Regions from separate parts of the Streptomyces sp. NPDC056987 genome, predicted to be linked through region 1. Evidence: riboswitches for the same ligand, from Rfam matches in the RefSeq annotation. Region 1 holds a riboswitch; each other region holds the start of a gene.

Region 1 (4,229 bases):
CGCGGCAGGTGACCCCGTTCTCGTCGTGCTGGCCGCGGCCGACCGCGACCCCGAGCGCTTCCGCGACCCCGACGCGCTCGACCTCGGGCGCCGTGACAATCAGCACCTCGGGTACGGGCACGGCATCCACTACTGCCTCGGCGCGCCGCTCGCCCGCGTGGAAGGGCAGACCGCGATCGCCACGCTTCTGAAACGGCTTCCGGATGTGCGGCTTTCGGAAGAACCTTCCGATTTGCGGTGGCGTGGCGGGCTCATCATGCGGGGATTGCGCACGCTTCCGGTGCAGTTCACGCCATTGTCCGGCCGATAATTTTACTGACGCATCGTCAATACTGTGACTTTCACGTGATCTCTGCTGCATCGACTTGTGACAAGCATTCGAGTACCGCTACGTTCACGTCGACCCGGTAACACCATGCCGGAGTTGAATTGACTGTCACACGGAAGGCAACCGCATGTCCGGGAACGGCCGACACCGTCGACCTCGTCAGGCCCCAGCTCTTCTCGTCGCCGCCGGGGTGGCCGGATCCGCGATCGCGATCCCGTTGCTCGGAGCCGGCGCCGCCAGCGCGGCGGACTCCTCGACCTGGGACCGCGTGGCGGGGTGCGAGAGCGGCGGCACGTGGAGCGCGAACCTCGGTAACGGGTACTACGGCGGGCTCCAGATGTCCCAGGAGACCTGGGACGAGTTCGGGGGCGGCGACTACGCCGAGCGCCCCGACCTGGCCAGCCGCTCGCAGCAGATAGCCGTGGCCGAGAAGGTCTTCGAGGCCCAGGGGGCGAAGGCGTGGTCCAGCTGCGCCGCCGTCTCCGGGCTGACGGAGGCGGTCGGCGGTGCGGTCGGCGGCATCGTGGAGGGGGTGACGGGTGGCGGCAACAGCACCGACCCGTCCGGTACCCCGTCGGGCAGCCCCTCCGGGGACGCCTATCCGTCCGGTGACGCCGTGACGGACCCGGGCGCGGAGGCGGGCGCGGACGGCAAGACCTCCCCGGAACCCAGCACCAGCCCGAGCCCGGGTGCCACCGGCTCCGCGGCCGGTACGGACGACGCCGAGGGCAAGGACGAGGCGTCCAAGGGCAAGCACCGCGGCCAGGCGGCCGACGAGAGCGCCTCGCCGGGCACCGCGGACGAGGAGCGCGCCTCGGGCAGCCGCGCCTCCCGCGGGGCGGGCGGAGCCCGTGACGGGGCCGGGCTCACGGACGGTGTGGAGCGCGAGGTCGAGAAGGTCGTCACCACGGTCGGCGGCCACCTCTCCCTGGCGACCGGCGGGCAGAAGGTCGTCGGCGGCTGGGTCTGAGCAGCCGGCAGCCCGGCAGCAAGTCCTGGGAAGCCGCGCCTCCACGACGGGGGCGCGGCTTCCGCGTTCCCGGAGCCGTCCCGAAGCGTCCCGAAGCCGTCCCCGAGCCGTCGTCGAGCCGCCCCTGAGCCGCCGCCCACCGGGCCCGTACGCGCGGCTTCCCGGCCGCCGTACGCACGGCTCCCGGCCCCGGAGGCGTTGGCCCCGCTGTGACCCGCGCCGGGCCGTAGCGCCCCGTTGCAGCGCCCCGCCGTAGGGCCGGGGGCGAGTGACGCCAGAGCCGGAGGGGACGAACGGAGCGAGAGGCTCCAGGGCTGTAGTCAGTGACTCCTGGGTCGGAGTGGGCGACCGGCGTGAGCGAGCCCGGCCCCCGGGCCCATGGCGGAACGGGTGACTCCGGCGCCGGGCCCGCGACCGGAACGGATGACTCCGCGACCGGAAGGGGTGACTCCGCGACCGGAGCCAGAAGTTCCCCGAATCGGAGCGCCCCGCTCCACCGCCGGAGCGGGGGAGTCCGGAACCGGTGCGGGCGAGTGCCGTTGAACGGCGCCCCGTTGACGCCTCCTCGGCTGCGTCCGTACTGGCCAGAGCCTCCGATCTCCGCCCGGAACGCGGGCAGTTAGCGACCGTATGTCCACTTCTGCGCAAGTGAGACAAGGGTCTCTTTGCCGCAACTCGGGCTCTTCGCCTCGCCCGTTGATCGAATCCGGTTCCCACCTGCGGAAACGTATTGTCCCTCGGAGGAGGTAAGGGCGTTTTTTCCTGGATGTGCTCCTTTGAACAACCGGCAGGGCTGTGATTACGGTCTGAACCGCTCGCACCGCGGGCCTCGTCGACCGTCACGCCGAATCCTGCCGTCGGTCGGGGGGAGTAATCGTCGCTTCGAGCGCCGAAGGCAGGAGCGGGGGACCCATAGGTTTGCGCCGGGCCCGGCCGTCGAGAGACGGGCGGTGACCGGCTAGGGGTGAAGCCGCGTGTGCGAACACGCGGCCGGGCAACTCATTGGCCCGAACCCGACAGCTCACCTCGTAGGCGTCGGTGAGGAGATGTGTTCATGCTGCTGCGTTCCAGCAAGGCCAAGCACCGCCGCCCGTCCATGGCCGTCCGCTACGCCACCCTCGCCGGGATCACCGGCGCGGCCGTCGCGGCTCCGCTGATCGGTGCCACCGCCGCCTCCGCCGCCACCGCCTCCGAGTGGGACCGGGTCGCCCAGTGCGAGTCCGGGGGCAACTGGTCGATCAACACGGGCAACGGCTTCTACGGCGGCCTGCAGTTCACCCCTTCCACCTGGGCCGCGTACGGCGGTACCGCCTACGCCCCCCGCGCCGACCAGGCCTCCAAGTCCCAGCAGATAGCCGTCGCCGAGAAGGTCCTCGCGGGCCAGGGCAAGGGCGCCTGGCCGAGCTGTGGCGTGGGCCTCTCGGGCGCCGCGTACAGCGGCGGCTCGGGCTCCGGTTCCAGCTCCGGCAGCTCCAGCTCCGGTTCCTCCAGCTCGGACAACAGCGGTTCCAGCAACTCCGGTACGCAGAAGTCCGCCCCCACCCGGCAGGCGCAGCCGCAGCAGTCGACCCGTGACGAGGCGCAGCCGGCCTCGCGCGGCCAGAGCCGTCCGTTCACGATCAAGAAGGGGGACGGCGAGTACAAGGTCAAGTCCGGCGACACCCTCTCCAAGATCGCCACTGCCCAGAAGGTCAAGGGCGGCTGGAAGAAGGTCTTCGACCTGAACAAGGACATCGTCCGTGACGCGGACGTCATCTACCCGGGTCAGCAGCTCCACCTGCGCTGACCCCCTCTCCCCGGCCCGGCGCGTCACCCCCGTACGCGCCGGGCCGGGCCCCGTTCCCGCCGCTGCCCGCCATCCGGTCCCGCTACCGGCGGGTAGCGGCGGTCCGTGCGAGCGGGAGTGTCTTAGGGGGCGGGCACCGGCTGGCCGATGACCCGGAGCCGGTTAGGCTCATGTCGCAAGGCCAAGAGACCCTGCACCCACGCGTCACATCCCAGAAGGAGATGCTCGTGCCGTCCATCGACGTCGTCGTAGCCCGGGAAATCCTCGACTCCCGAGGCAACCCCACGGTCGAGGTCGAGGTCGGCCTCGACGACGGCAGCACCGGTCGTGCTGCCGTCCCCTCCGGTGCCTCCACCGGTGCGTTCGAGGCCGTCGAACTCCGCGACGGAGACGCCAGCCGCTACCTGGGCAAGGGTGTCGAGAAGGCCGTCCTCGCCGTCATCGAGCAGCTCGGCCCGGAGCTGGTCGGGTACGACGCCACCGAGCAGCGCCTCATCGACCAGGCGATGATCGACCTGGACGCCACCGAGAACAAGGGCTCGCTGGGCGCCAACGCCATCCTCGGTGTCTCGCTCGCCGTCGCGCACGCCGCCTCCGAGGCGTCCGACCTCCCGCTCTTCCGCTACCTGGGCGGCCCGAACGCGCACCTGCTGCCCGTTCCGATGATGAACATCCTGAACGGTGGCTCGCACGCCGATTCGAATGTCGACATCCAGGAATTCATGATCGCCCCGATCGGCGCGGAGTCCTTCTCCGAGGCGCTGCGCTGGGGCGCCGAGGTCTACCACACGCTCAAGAAGGTCCTGAAGCAGAAGGGCCTCTCCACCGGTCTCGGCGACGAGGGCGGCTTCGCGCCCAACCTGGAGTCCAACCGCGCCGCGCTCGACCTCATCCTTGAGGCGATCAAGGAGGCCGGTTACGTCCCGGGCCGCGACATCGCGCTCGCGCTCGACGTCGCCGCGTCCGAGTTCTACAAGGACGGCAGCTACGAGTTCGAGGGGAAGTCGCGCTCGGCCGCCGAGATGACCGAGTACTACGAGGAGCTGGTCGACGCCTACCCGCTCGTCTCCATCGAGGACCCGCTCTTCGAGGACGACTGGGCCGGCTGGAAGGTCATCACCGACAAGCTGGGCTCCAAGGTCCAG
Region 2 (4,229 bases), on a different contig from region 1:
GTTGTCGCTGCTGCCGCACGTCCGCCGGGTGGCCATCCAGACGAATCTCAGCTTCCGCACCCGGTGGCTGGCCGACGCCGACCCGGCGAAGCTCGCCCTGTGGTGCACGTACCACCCGGGGCAGACGCCGTACGACCGCTTCCTGGCGAAGGCCCACGAACTGGCGGAGCGCTCCGTCCGGTTCAGCGTCGGGGTCGTCGGCCTCGACGCGCATCTGGAGCACGCCCGCCGGCTCCGCGCCGAGCTGCCGCCGCACGTCTATCTGTGGATCAACGCGGCGGAGGGGCACACGTACACGGACGAGGAGGCCGCGCGGTGGACGGAGCTGGACCCGCTGTTCCCGTACAGCCGCCATCCGCACCGCTCGGCGGGGCTGCCGTGCCGGACGGGCGAGTCGGTGATCTCGGTGGACGGCGGGGGCACGGTACGGCGCTGCCACTTCGTCCCCGCCGAGCTGGGCAACCTCTACGACGGCTCGTACCGCCGCGCACTGGCGCCGCGGGCCTGTCCCCTCGCGGTGTGCGACTGCCATATCGGCTATGTCCACCTGGAGACGCTGCCGCTGTACGACGTCTTCGCGGGCGGGGTGCTGGAGCGGATCCCGGCGGGGGCGTGAGCCGCGGGACGGAGTGAGCCGTACGGGAAGCCCTGGCGAAAGCCGTACGGGAACGCCCCGCCCCCGCGCCGCGTCAGTGTTCCAGAGGGAGAAGATCAGGGCGTTTCGCCGCGACATGGTCGCCGGACGACTCGCCGCGCAGCCTGCGTCCGATCCAGGGCACCAGGTACTCACGTGCCCAGTGGATGTCGTCGCGCCGTACTTCGAGGGTGCCGCGCGGCGGCAGCGGCGGCCACGGCTGGTCCGGGTCGGCGGGCACCTCGACGCCCAGCACCTGCCCGGCGCGCAGCGCGACCCGGGTGTGTCCCTCGGCCGACAGATGGAGCCGGTCGCCGTCCCAGGCCCGCCGGTCCTGGATGGTCCTGAGGGACCAGAGGTCGAGCACGGGGCAGCCGTAGCGGTCGGCGATGGCCCGGGTGTGCTCGTTGAACGTGGCGATCTTGCCGCGCAGATGGCGCAGCACGGGCACGCCCCGGGTGTCGAAGCCGGTGGCCAGCATGACCGTGCCGACGGAGCCGGTGAGGTCGGCGACGGCCCGCTCGAAGCGTTCCGCCACGTCGTCGGGGTCGGTGCCGGGGCGGATGATGTCGTTGCCGCCCGCGCAGAACGTCACCAGATCCGGGGCGAGTTCCCTGGCCCGGGGTATCTGCTCCTCGACGACCTGGTCGAGGAGCCGGCCGCGTACCGCGAGGTTGGCGTAGCGGAAGTCGCCGTGGACGGGGTCGGCCGTCGCACCGGAGACCGGAAGCCGATCGGCGAGCAGGACCGCGAGCCGGTCCGCCCAGCCGACGAACAGCCCGTCGGGGCCTGGATCTCCCACACCCTCGGTGAAGCTGTCACCGATCGCCGCGTACGACCCGAATGTCTTGTCTCTTCTTGTTCTCGAATCGTCTGCCACAGCGGGACATTTTCCTCCCGGCGATGTGACCTACGCGACCGTAGGCGGGGGTTGACTCAGAGTGAGAAACACCATCGGTCAATTTTCCCTCAAGCGGGAATAGCGGAAAGCCTCGCGGCCCGGCACCGCATGGGTGCCGGGCCGCGAGGCCGAGGAAACGCGTCCGGGGGGCGACCGGACGGATCAGATGGAGACGCCGTTCTGCCGGAGGAACGCCAGCGGGTCGACGTCCGAGCCGTAGTCCGGGCCCGTCCGGATCTCGAAGTGCAGGTGCGGTCCCGTCACGTTGCCGGTGGCGCCGGAGAGGCCGAGCTGCTGGCCGGTGGAGACGCTCTGGCCGGCCGAGACGGAGAGGGAGGAGAGGTGGGCGTACTGGGAGTACATGCCGTTCTCGTGCCGGATGACGACCTGGTTGCCGTACGAGCCGCCGTTGCCCGCGGTGACGACGGTGCCCGCGCCGACCGCCTTCACGGTGGTGCCGGAGGGGGCCACGAAGTCCACACCGGTGTGGTAGCCGCTGGACCAGCTTCCGCCGGCGGCGCGGTAGGCGGTGCCGACCCCGATGCCGTCGACCGGCAGGGTGAAGCCGGACGCGCTGCTCTGTGCCGCGGAGTCGGCGGCGGGCGCCTCGCTCCGGTCCGTGGAGGGCTTGGCGGACGAGGAGTCCCTCGACGGCTTGGCCGACTCCGCCGACGCGGTCGACTCGGCGGGCTTGGCCACCCTGGAGGACTTCGAGGCCCTGGTGGGCGCCTCCGAGCGGACGGCCGGGGCCTTGCCGTTGATGGTGAGCTTGAGGCCGGGGTGGATCAGCCCGGGATCGTCGCCGACGGCGCGGCGGTTGTCCTCGTACAGCCGCTGCCAGCCGCCCCGGACCTGCTGCTCCGCGGCGATCTTGGAGAGGTAGTCGCCCGCGACCACCGCGTACGTACGCACGGTGGTCCCGGCGGTCCGGCTCACCTGCGTGGCGGCCGCCCCCTGCGGCGCGGCGGCCGGCGCGGACTGCGGCGCGGTGGCGGGCGCGGCCTGCGGGACGGCGGCCGGCGCGGCCTGCTGTGCCGCGTGCGCGCCGGTGGCGCCGATGAGCGGCAGCGCGATGGCGGCGCCGCCCGTGCCGGCGGCGATGAAGCCCCGGGAGAACGGATTGGTCCTGGGGCGGCGGTGCTTACCCTTCGCGGGCATGGCGAATTCCTCTCCGGCGCCTACGAGGTGAGCTGTCGGGTTCGGGCTGGAGCTGCCCGGCCGCGCGTGGTGCGCGACTTCACCCCGAGCCGTCCCTGATGTCGGAACATCGGAACGGCGTACTACCTGGGTCCCCCGCTCCTGCCACGCGTGATGGGTGGATGGTGTCCCCGAGGCGGCGGCAGGATTCGGCGTTCCGCTCGGATTGAGGGTGAACGTAGGCGAGTGGGACGGCCGGAACAAGCCACCCTTTTCCCCCGGCGACGCGCCCTTCCTTCCGCACCGAAGATCGCCCGTCACCCTGCGTGGAGACCGCTCTCCAATTCCCTTTCGAGGTGGCCCTTCCCTTTCGCACCGTCACCACGGAACGTCACGGATATGATCCTGCTCACCAGCCGGAGCCCACCTCCCCCGCGACCGGGGCAGGTTATGCGGAATCAGTCAATCCGGACAGAGCACCGTTTGGGCGTTTTCTCCCCACTCGCCCCATCCTGATCCGTGGGCTCCCCGCCCTCTCCGCCGCACTGATGAGCACACCGGCCGATGTCGTAGGGTCGGGGACCGACTCCGCCGGCGAGCAGCGCCGACGGCAGACACGGAGGAGCAGGCGTGACGCAGCAGTCGCCGCAGGTCCCGTCCACCGAGCCCGAGCTGTCCGGAGTACGCAACTTCCGTGATGTCGGCGGCCTGCCGACCGTGGACGGACGCCGGGTGCGGTACGGCGCGCTCTACCGCAGCGGTCATCTCGCCCACGCCACCGCCGACGACTCCGCCTTTCTCTCCGCTCTCGGTCTGCACACGATCTTCGACTTCCGCAATTCCGCCGATGTCAAGCTCGACGGCGCGGATGTCGAACTGGCGGGCGTGCGCCATGTGAACATCCCGCTCTCCGACCCGGCCGAAGGCGCCCAGTTCTGGCGGATGGTCCGGGACGGCGACCTCGACCAGCTCCGCTCGCTCCTCGCGGACGGCAGAGCGGCGGCCCGGATGACCGCCTCGTACCGCGCGATCATCACGGAGCGCACCGCCGAGCACAGCCGCCTGCTGCACGCGCTGGCCGAGGACAGCGTCCCCGCGCTGCTGCACTGCGCGGCGGGCAAGGACCGCGCCGGGCTCTCCGTCGCCGTGTCGCTGCTCGCGGTCGGCGTCGAACCGGACGCGATCACGGCCGACTACGTCAAGTCGAACGACCCGCACCGCCGCTACGCCTTCCGCCGCAGCGACCGGTCACCCGCCGGAAGGTCCGGCGAGGTGATGGAGCTGCTCAGCCCGCTCTTCGATGCCCGCGCCGCCTATCTCGACGCCGCGTTCGAGACCATCGGCACGACCTGGGGCTCCACCGACCGCTATCTCTCCAACGGCCTCCGGCTCGCGCCCGAGACCCGTGAACGGCTGCGCGCCCGCCTCCTGGACCAAGGCTGACGCCACGGCGGGAGACGGCGCCGAAAGCCGAAAGCCCCTGGGCCGAAAGCCGCTACCGCCCCTGGGCCCCGACGTGGAAGAGGAGGTAGAGGAAGCCCGCGAAGAGATGGCCGG
Region 3 (4,229 bases), on a different contig from region 1:
CGGGCGGTGTCCGTGACCGGTGATCGGGGGTGACGGGGATCCGTTCCGCGCCCCATGAGACTCTTGGTCCAGACATCTGTTTTGAGACTTTTTGCGACTTGAAGGGCAACACCATGGCTGAGCGCCGCGTCAATGTCGGCTGGGCCGAGGGGCTGCACGCCCGTCCCGCCTCCATCTTCGTCCGCGCCGCCACGGCCGCCGGCGTCCCCGTGACCATCGCGAAGGCCGACGGCAGCCCCGTCAACGCCGCGTCGATGCTCGCGGTGCTCGGACTGGGCGCGCAGGGCGGCGAGGAGATCGTGCTCTCCTCCGACGCCGAGGGCGCGGACGCCGCCCTGGACCGGCTGGCGAAGCTGGTCGCCGAGGGGCTCGACGAGCTTCCCGAGACGGTCTGATCCCGGAGCGTATTTCCACGACGGAGCCGTGGTCCGCCGAATTCGGCGCGGACCACGGCTCCGTCTTTCCGTCCGTCTTCCGTGCGGCGTCTTTTGGTGCGGCGGCTTTTCATGAAGGCGGCTGCGCGCGGGCAGCGAAGAATAGGCCGCACCTATTTCTTTCTCTTTGTATACGGCGCGATTGTTAATGCCGTACGCTTGCGATGTTTACGGCATGTTGCGAAGCCCTCACCTTTTCCCGGTCACGGCCCTGGTCGCGCCCCCGGTCGGAGCGGCGCAGCCGGTACACCACCACCGTGCGCTCCGTGTGCAGGGTGGTGAGCGCCCGCGCGCGTTCGCCGTCGCCGCGCGCCACCGCGTCCACGATCGCGCCGTGCTCCGCCCAGGACTCCACCGGGTGGCTGGGCTGCTCGACCACGTACATCCAGGCGATCTTGTGGCGCAGCTGGGTGAGCAGCGAGGTGAGCGCGGGGCTGCCGGAGGCCTGGGCGAGCGTCTCGTGGAACCAGGCGCCCAGCGCGCGCAGATCCTCGCCCTGGCCCCTGCGGGCCCGCTCCTGGCCCAGTCTGACCAGGCCGCGGAGGACCTTGAGGTGGGCCTCCGTGCGGCGCTGGGCGGCGCGCGCCGCGCCCAGCGGCTCCAGCAGCAGCCGGACCTCCAGCAGGTCCGCGGCCTCCTGTTCCGTAGGCTCGGCCACACACGCGCCGACATGGCGGCGCGTGGTCACGAAGCCTTCCGACTCCAGCGTGCGCAGCGCCTCGCGTACCGGGACGCGGGAGACGCCGTAGCGCCGCGCGAGCTGCTCCTCGGTGAGCCGGCTGCCCCGCTCGAACAGTCCGGAGACGATGTCGTCGCGAATGGCCGTGCATACCGAGTGCGCCGGAATGCGCATGTCCGAACCTCCGCCTTAATCCGCGCGAAACGCTGCCGATTGACGCCTGTTCCGTGACTCTATTGCAATCAACGCGAATTTCCGATGGGTGCCCGGAATCCATGGATATCTTTTGGCCAGCGCGGAGGCGGAGACCCGCACGCGGGAGGGACCGGGAGCGACGGAGAGACGTGGGCGGACGGGCCCGGAGAGGTACGCGGAGGGGGCGGAAGGCGGTCAGACCCCGACGCCGTGCGCGCGCAGGTACGCGACCGGGTCCATGTCGGAGCCGTAGTCGGCGCTCGTCCTGGCCTCGAAGTGGAGGTGCGGCCCCGTGACGTTGCCGGTGGCGCCCGAGAGCCCGATCCGCTCGCCCGCGGCGACGCTCTGGCCGACGGAGACGCCGATCGAGGAGAGGTGGCCGTACTGGGTGTAGGTGCCGTCCGCCATCCTGAGGACGATGTTGTTGCCGTACGAGCCGCCCCAGCCGGCCTCGACGACGGTGCCCGTGCCGACCGCCACGACCGCGGTGCCGGACGCGGCGCGGAAGTCGACGCCCGAGTGGCTGCCGGAGGACCAGAGAGAACCGCCGGTGTGGTAGCCGGTGGTGACGTAGGAGCCGGTGACGGGGAGCTGGAAGGTGTTCAGCCGCTTGCGCTCCTCGGCCCGTGCCGCGCGCTCCCGCTCCTCGCGCAGCTCCTTCGCACGGGCCTCCGCCTTGCGCTCCGCCTCGGCCTTGGCGGCGGCGCGCGCCCTGGCCTCGGCCTTCAGCCGCTCGGCCTTCTCGGCGGCGTGGCGCTGGGCCTCGGCCTGGTCGTCGACCGCGCCGGCGACGGCGTCGCCGATGGCGATGACCTGGGTCAGGCCGGTGTCCGAGACGGCCTCGGGGCCGGTGCCTGCGGCGAGGGCCGGGGAGGCGAGGGTGCCGATGACGCCGGTCGCGGTCAGCGTCGCGAACCCGGCGGCGCTCGCGCCCTTGCAGGTGATGCGGTGCGGGGCGCGGTGCTTCCCGGTGGCACGGGTGAACGCCATGGAGTGGCTGGTCCTTTCCTTCCCTCTCGCCTACCGGGTTAGCTGACGGGTTCGGAGCAGGAAGGTCTCCTACGGACCCCTCCGCGCGCGGTGTGCCCGCGAAGGCCGTCCGATTCACCCCAGGGACGTGGGTCCCCGGCTCCCCCCGCTGCACCGGCTGGGGCACAGCATCTGACGGGGACTCGGCGATGGCTGCCCGGTGCCACGGATGTGGCGCAACGGCGAACAGCCGGACCGACGCTAAGCGGCTCGTCTTTCAATAACCAAACGGACAAGGTTTTTTGTAGCGCACACCACAGGGCAGACAGGCACCCTCTCCATCAAAGCGGACATAAAGCAGAACCCCGGCGACCGCGGTCGCCGGGGTTCCCTCGAAAGAGGAATCAGCCTGTGACAACCGTCACTTCACCGATTCCCAGAGCCTCGACCGGCTCCTTGATCTGCGCCGCGTCGCCGACCAGAACGGTGACGAGCCGGTCCACCGGGAAGGCGTTGACGACGGCGGCCGTCGCCTCGACCGTGCCCGTCTCGGCCAGCCGGGCGTAGAGCTGTGCCTGGAAGTCGTCCGGAAGATGCTGCTCCACCTGGTCGGCGAGCGTGCCGGCGACGGAGGCGGCCGTCTCGTACTTCAGCGGCGCGACGCCCACCAAATTCTGCACGGCCACATCGCGTTCGGCGTCCGTGAGCCCCTCGGCGGCGAGGGTGCGCAGCACCTTCCAGAGGTCGTCGAGCGCCGGTCCCGTGGACGCGGTGTCCACGGAGCCGCTGATGGCGAGCATCGCGGCGCCCGTCGCCCCGTCCGGGGAGGAGGGCGCAGAGGAGCGCAGCACCTGGCCGAAGGCGCGTACGCCGTAGGTGTAGCCCTTCTCCTCGCGCAGGACGCGGTCGAGCCGGGAGGTGAGCGTGCCGCCCAGGCAGTACGTGCCGAGCACCTGCGCGGGCCAGACACGGTCGTGCCGGTCGGCGCCGATCCGGCCGATCAGGAGCTGCGTCTGGACGGCGCCGGGGCGGTCCACGATGACCACGCGGCCGGTGTCGTCGGCGGTGATCGCCGGTACGGGCCGGGGCGCCGCCGTGTCGCCCGTCCAGGCGCCGAGGGTGTCCGCGAGGATCCCGTCCAGGTCGACGCCCGCGAGGTCGCCGACGACGACCGCGGTGGCCGTGGCGGGGCGTACGTGCGCCTCGTAGAAGGCGCGGACGCCCGCGGCGTCGATGCGCGCCACGGTCTCCTCGGTGCCCTGGCGCGGCCGGGACATGCGCAGCGCGGCCGGGAACAGCTCCTTGGAGAGCTGCTTGGCGGCGCGCCGGCCCGGGTTGGCGGTCTCGTGCGGGATCTCGTCGAGCCGGTTCCGTACGAGCCGTTCGACCTCGCTGTCGGCGAAGGCGGGGGCGCGCAGCGCCTCGGCGAGCAGGCCGAGCGCCTTGAGCAGCCGGGAGACGGGGACCTCCAGGGAGACCCGCAGGCCCGGGTGGTCCGCGTGCGCGTCGAGGGTGGCGCCGCAGCGCTCCAGCTCGGCGGCGAACTCCTCGGCGCTGTGCTTGTCGGTGCCCTCGGAGAGCGCCCGCGCCATGATCGTGGCGATGCCGTCGAGTCCTTCGGGCTCGGCGTCCAGCGGGGCGTCGAGATTGATCTCGACGGCCACCACCTGCTGGCCGGGCCGGTCGCAGCGCAGCACCGTCAGCCCGTTGTCGAGCGTGGCGCGCCCGGGGGCGGGGAAGGCCCAGGGCTTGGCCTCGCCCGCGGTCGGCCGCGGGTGGAACTCCATGGTCACGGCAGCGTCGGTCACTGGTCCGTCCCCTCGTGCTTGTCGGTCTCGGCGGCGTCGGCGGTGTCGGCGGCGTCGGCGGTGGCCGCCACGTCGTCGGGAGTGACCGGTTCGTACACCAGCACCGCCCGGTTGTCGGGGCGCAGCCGCGCCGCGGCGACGGCC
Region 4 (4,229 bases), on a different contig from region 1:
GTTGTACTGCTCGGTGGCCGTCTCCGCCTGCGCGTACAGCGTGTCGACCTGGGCCTTGATCTGCGCGGGGGTGAGCCGGGGCTCGCCCTGCGCGGGGCCCGTGGCGGTGGCGGTCGCGGCTCCCGCGAGCGCGAGCGTCGCCGCGGTGCGGCCGGCCTGGCCGGTGAACAGCCGCTGTCTGGGCTTTCGGTGGATTCGGTGGTTTCGGTGCGCTGCCACGGGGGCGGGGTCCGTTTCCTTCGGTTCCGTTGACTCCGTGCGGTACGGCCGCCCGGTACGGCCCCGTGAGGGCCGTACGCAGGACGTTAGGGCGCACGGTCACAGCCCGGCCTCGACATGGCGGGTATTGGCGGGAGGTGAAGGTTCCGGAGCGTTTCACGATCATGATGGCCCGGCGGAGCGCGCTTTTCCGGACGGACCCGACTGATAGCGGAAGTAAGCCCCACCTCACCGAAGGCGGGTGATATGGGCCGGGCTACGCTCCCGGCATGGACGTACTGATCAATGTCTTCGTCGCCCTGCACATCATCGGCATAGCCGCCCTGCTCGGCGGTTTCCTGACCCAGATGAAGGCGATGAGCGCCGGTACGGCGCGCTTCACCCCGGCGATGCTGCACGGCGCTCTCACCATGCTGATCACGGGAATGGTGCTGGTGGGCCTCAACCAGGCCGACGACCAGCCCCTCAACAACATCAAGATCGGCGTCAAGCTGGCCGTCCTGGTCGTGATCCTGGGCATCGTCTACGTGAAGCGGGACGACGAGGCGGCCGAGAAGCCGCTGTTCGGCGCGGTGGGCGGGCTGACTGTGGCCAACATCCTCATCGCCACGCTCTGGACCTGACCCCGGCCCCCGACGGACCCGACCCCGGTGAGGTCGGGTCCGCCGGGTCCGCGGGGCGCCGAGACGGAGTCCGCGGGGCGCCGCGACCGGGTCAGGCCGGGCGGACGCTGCCGTAGATCGGCAGGTAGTAGATCGATTCCTCACGCACGTTCGCACCCGGCTTGGGCGCGTGGATCATCATGCCGTCGCCGATGTAGATGCCGGCGTGGCTGATGTCGTCGTAGAAGAAGACCAGGTCGCCGGGGAGCAGATCATCGGTGGTGACGCGCGTGCCCGTGTCCACCTGGTCGCTCGTGCTGCGCGGCAGCTCGACACCGGCCGCCCGCCACGCCGCCTGGGTCAGGCCCGAGGAGTCGTACGAACTCGGCCCCGAGGCGCCCCACACGTACGGCTTGCCGATCTGGGTGCGTGCGAAGGCGAGCACCTTCGCCGCCTTGGCCGCGTAGATGCCGGCGGGGTCACCGCCGGTCACGGCCTCCAGTCCGGTGCCGCCAGCCGTTCCCGCGTTCGCACCTGCGACCGTTGCCGCGTCGGTGCCCGTTCCCGTGCCTGATCCCGTGCCCGTGCCGGGGTCGGCCGACGGAGCCTGGGGCTGCGACCGGGGCAGGATCAGCTCCGCCTCGCGCCGGCGCTCCGCCTCGGCGTCGGCCTCCGCCTTGTCGCGGGCCTCCGCCTTGGCCTGCGCCTCCGCCGTGCGGCGGGCCGCTTCTTCCTTCTTGCGCTCCAGCGCGGCCAGCCGTGCCTGCTCCTCCGCGGTGAGCCGCGCCAGCAGCGCGCGGGCCTCGGCCAGCTTCTTCTGGATCTGCTCCTTGCTGGTCCGCAGGGACTCCTGGGACTCGTCCGGCGACTCCGGGGCGCGGGTGTCCGCCCGGGAGCTCCAGTGGTCGGCGACGGGGCTCTGCTGACGGTCGGTCAGCCGCTCCGTCATCCCCGTCTGCTCGACGTACGTCTGCGGGCTGTCCGCGAACAGTACGGCGGCGGGGGCCGTGGCAGGCATGGCGGGAGCCGTTGCGGGCATGGCGGGAGCGGTGGCAGGCATCGCCGGTACAACAGGAGTGACAGGGGCGACAGGGGCGACAGGTGGGGCCGGGGCTGCCGGGGTGACGGAAGCGGCCGGGGCGACAGGGGCGCCCGCAGGGGTGCCCGCGCCGCCCCCGGACTGCGCGGACGTGTAGGAACCGAGCGTACGGCGGGCCTCGTTCAGCTTGTCCGCGCTCTTGGCCACACCGTCGATGACCCGGTCGACCGTGCGCTTCTGCTTGGCCGTCGCCTCCTTCGTCCTGGCGGACCTCTGCGCGTCACCACCGGCCTGGCGGTACAGGTCGCTGACCTTTTTCTCCACCTCTTCGACCGACGGCGAGGACTTCGATTCCGTGGGCGCGGCGTCCGCGCTCTGCGTCGACAGCAGCGTGACCGAGGCGAGGGCGGCCGTCGTGATCCCGACGGCAGGGGTGTTGGTGCGTACCCCGCTACGGCTGCGCGCCTTGCGATGCGACGCCAAGTTCGGCATCTCCTTCCGTGGACCGCCTACCGGGTTAGCTGTCGGGTTCGGGCGGAACGGAAGGCTGCCCTACGGGCGTTGTACGTACGGCGAACGTACGGCCCGATTCACCCCGGTCTTGCAGAGTGGGTCCCCGGTTCCGAACTTCCCGCTGGAAAGCCCGGATTCGGCGTGGGCCGCCCGCTCGGCGCGGATCGCCTTCAGAGGTACGGGCTGCCTGATCGAGCACGCTAGCCAAGATGTGGCGCTGATGTGAAGGTGGATGGCCGATATGCCCGATACATTTCTGTGACCATTTGCTCGTGCGGAGTGCAGGGAGCCGTAATAGGGGGTATAGCGTTACGCTCCGTGTGTAATCCGGAACCGTCCGCCTTCCGGGGTGGATCCGCCGGACCGGCTTCGCCGGGCGGGCTCCGACTGTCGGTGCGGCGGCCTAGACTCGTTAAGCGATGAGCAGCCTCTTTGACGACAGTTTCCTGGCCGACCTCCAGCCCTCCGGCGACGAGCACCCCCCGCCGCCCGAGGACCTGGACGAACACGCCCCGGAGCAGGTGCCCGACGACCTGTTCCAGGGGGCGTACGACGTGCCTCCGGCCCGGGATCCGTACCACCGCAACGGGTCGGCCCGTACGGTCATCGACCCTGCCTCGCTCCTCGAAGGGCTGAACGAGGAGCAGAGCGCGGCCGTCGTGCACACGGGGTCGCCGCTGCTCATCGTCGCCGGGGCCGGATCCGGCAAGACCCGGGTTCTGACCCACCGGATCGCCCATCTCCTCGGCACCCGCAGCGTCCACCCCGGCGAGATACTGGCGATCACCTTCACCAACAAGGCCGCGGGCGAGATGAAGGAGCGCGTCGGGCAGCTCGTCGGCCCGCGCGCCCAGGCGATGTGGGTGCTGACCTTCCACAGCGCCTGCGTGCGGATCCTGCGGCGCGAGTCGAAGCGGCTCGGGTTCACCTCGTCGTTCTCGATCTACGACGCCGCCGACTCGAAGCGGCTCATGGCCCTGGTCTGCCGCGATCTGGACCTCGACCCCAAGCGCTATCCGCCGAAGTCCTTCAGCGCCAAGATCTCCAACCTCAAGAACGAGCTGATCGACGAGGAGACCTTCGCGGGACAGGCCGTCGACGGCTTCGAGAAGACGCTCGCCGAGGCGTACCGGATGTACCAGGCACGGCTGCGCGAGGCCAACGCCCTGGACTTCGACGACATCATCATGACCACCGTCCACCTGCTCCAGGCGTTCCCCGACGTCGCCGAGCACTACCGGCGCCGCTTCCGGCACGTCCTGGTGGACGAGTACCAGGACACGAACCACGCGCAGTACACCCTCGTACGCGAGCTGGTGGGCCCCTCCGGCGAGGGCGAGGACCCCGCGGAGCTCTGCGTCGTCGGCGACGCCGACCAGTCGATCTACGCCTTCCGCGGCGCCACCATCCGCAACATCCTCCAGTTCGAGGAGGACTACCCGGACGCGACGACGATCCTGCTGGAGCAGAACTACCGCTCCACGCAGACGATCCTCAGCGCCGCCAACGCGGTCATCGAGCGCAACGAGAGCCGCCGCCCGAAGAACCTCTGGACCAAGGCCGGCGCCGGCGCCCAGATCACCGGTTACGTCGCGGACACGGAGCACGACGAGGCGCAGTTCGTCGCCGACGAGATCGACCGGCTGACGGACGCGGGCGAGGCCAAGGCGGGTGACGTCGCCGTCTTCTACCGGACGAACGCGCAGTCCCGCGTCTTCGAGGAGATCTTCATCCGGGTCGGCCTGCCGTACAAGGTCGTCGGCGGAGTGCGCTTCTACGAGCGCAAGGAGGTCCGTGACGTCCTGGCCTACCTGCGGGTCCTCGCCAATCCGGAGGACAACGTACCGCTGCGCCGG

What was found. A riboswitch is a leader RNA that binds a small molecule or an ion and turns the genes downstream of it on or off. The one in region 1 is predicted to bind cyclic di-AMP.
Region 2: it holds a riboswitch for cyclic di-AMP, as region 1 does, so the genes downstream of both, ACFTZC_RS21170 (peptidoglycan DD-metalloendopeptidase family protein) here and ACFTZC_RS36430 (transglycosylase family protein) in region 1, are expected to answer to the same signal.
Region 3: it holds a riboswitch for cyclic di-AMP, as region 1 does, so the genes downstream of both, ACFTZC_RS25620 (M23 family metallopeptidase) here and ACFTZC_RS36430 (transglycosylase family protein) in region 1, are expected to answer to the same signal.
Region 4: it holds a riboswitch for cyclic di-AMP, as region 1 does, so the genes downstream of both, ACFTZC_RS12360 (NlpC/P60 family protein) here and ACFTZC_RS36430 (transglycosylase family protein) in region 1, are expected to answer to the same signal.

Annotation. Positions count from the first base shown of each region.
Region 1 covers NZ_JBHURV010000048.1:17,465-21,693, reverse strand. Annotated here, with positions in the region: gene ACFTZC_RS36440 (cytochrome P450) at 1-310, shown strand, start outside; gene ACFTZC_RS36435 (transglycosylase family protein) at 456-1,298, shown strand; cyclic di-AMP (ydaO/yuaA leader) riboswitch at 2,176-2,348, shown strand; gene ACFTZC_RS36430 (transglycosylase family protein) at 2,356-3,084, shown strand; gene eno (phosphopyruvate hydratase) at 3,306-4,229, shown strand, end outside.
Region 2 covers NZ_JBHURV010000018.1:18,296-22,524, forward strand. Annotated here, with positions in the region: gene ACFTZC_RS21160 (STM4011 family radical SAM protein) at 1-616, shown strand, start outside; gene ACFTZC_RS21165 (SGNH/GDSL hydrolase family protein) at 690-1,514, opposite strand; gene ACFTZC_RS21170 (peptidoglycan DD-metalloendopeptidase family protein) at 1,698-2,693, opposite strand; cyclic di-AMP (ydaO/yuaA leader) riboswitch at 2,698-2,863, opposite strand; gene ACFTZC_RS21175 (tyrosine-protein phosphatase) at 3,303-4,115, shown strand; gene ACFTZC_RS21180 (DUF6126 family protein) at 4,168-4,229, opposite strand, start outside.
Region 3 covers NZ_JBHURV010000024.1:50,534-54,762, forward strand. Annotated here, with positions in the region: gene ACFTZC_RS25610 (HPr family phosphocarrier protein) at 114-395, shown strand; gene ACFTZC_RS25615 (GntR family transcriptional regulator) at 580-1,287, opposite strand; gene ACFTZC_RS25620 (M23 family metallopeptidase) at 1,504-2,298, opposite strand; cyclic di-AMP (ydaO/yuaA leader) riboswitch at 2,311-2,473, opposite strand; gene ACFTZC_RS25625 (M16 family metallopeptidase) at 2,682-4,064, opposite strand; gene ACFTZC_RS25630 (M16 family metallopeptidase) at 4,082-4,229, opposite strand, start outside.
Region 4 covers NZ_JBHURV010000008.1:157,605-161,833, forward strand. Annotated here, with positions in the region: gene ACFTZC_RS12350 (NlpC/P60 family protein) at 1-219, opposite strand, end outside; gene ACFTZC_RS12355 (hypothetical protein) at 489-842, shown strand; gene ACFTZC_RS12360 (NlpC/P60 family protein) at 934-2,343, opposite strand; cyclic di-AMP (ydaO/yuaA leader) riboswitch at 2,351-2,525, opposite strand; gene ACFTZC_RS12365 (ATP-dependent DNA helicase) at 2,793-4,229, shown strand, end outside.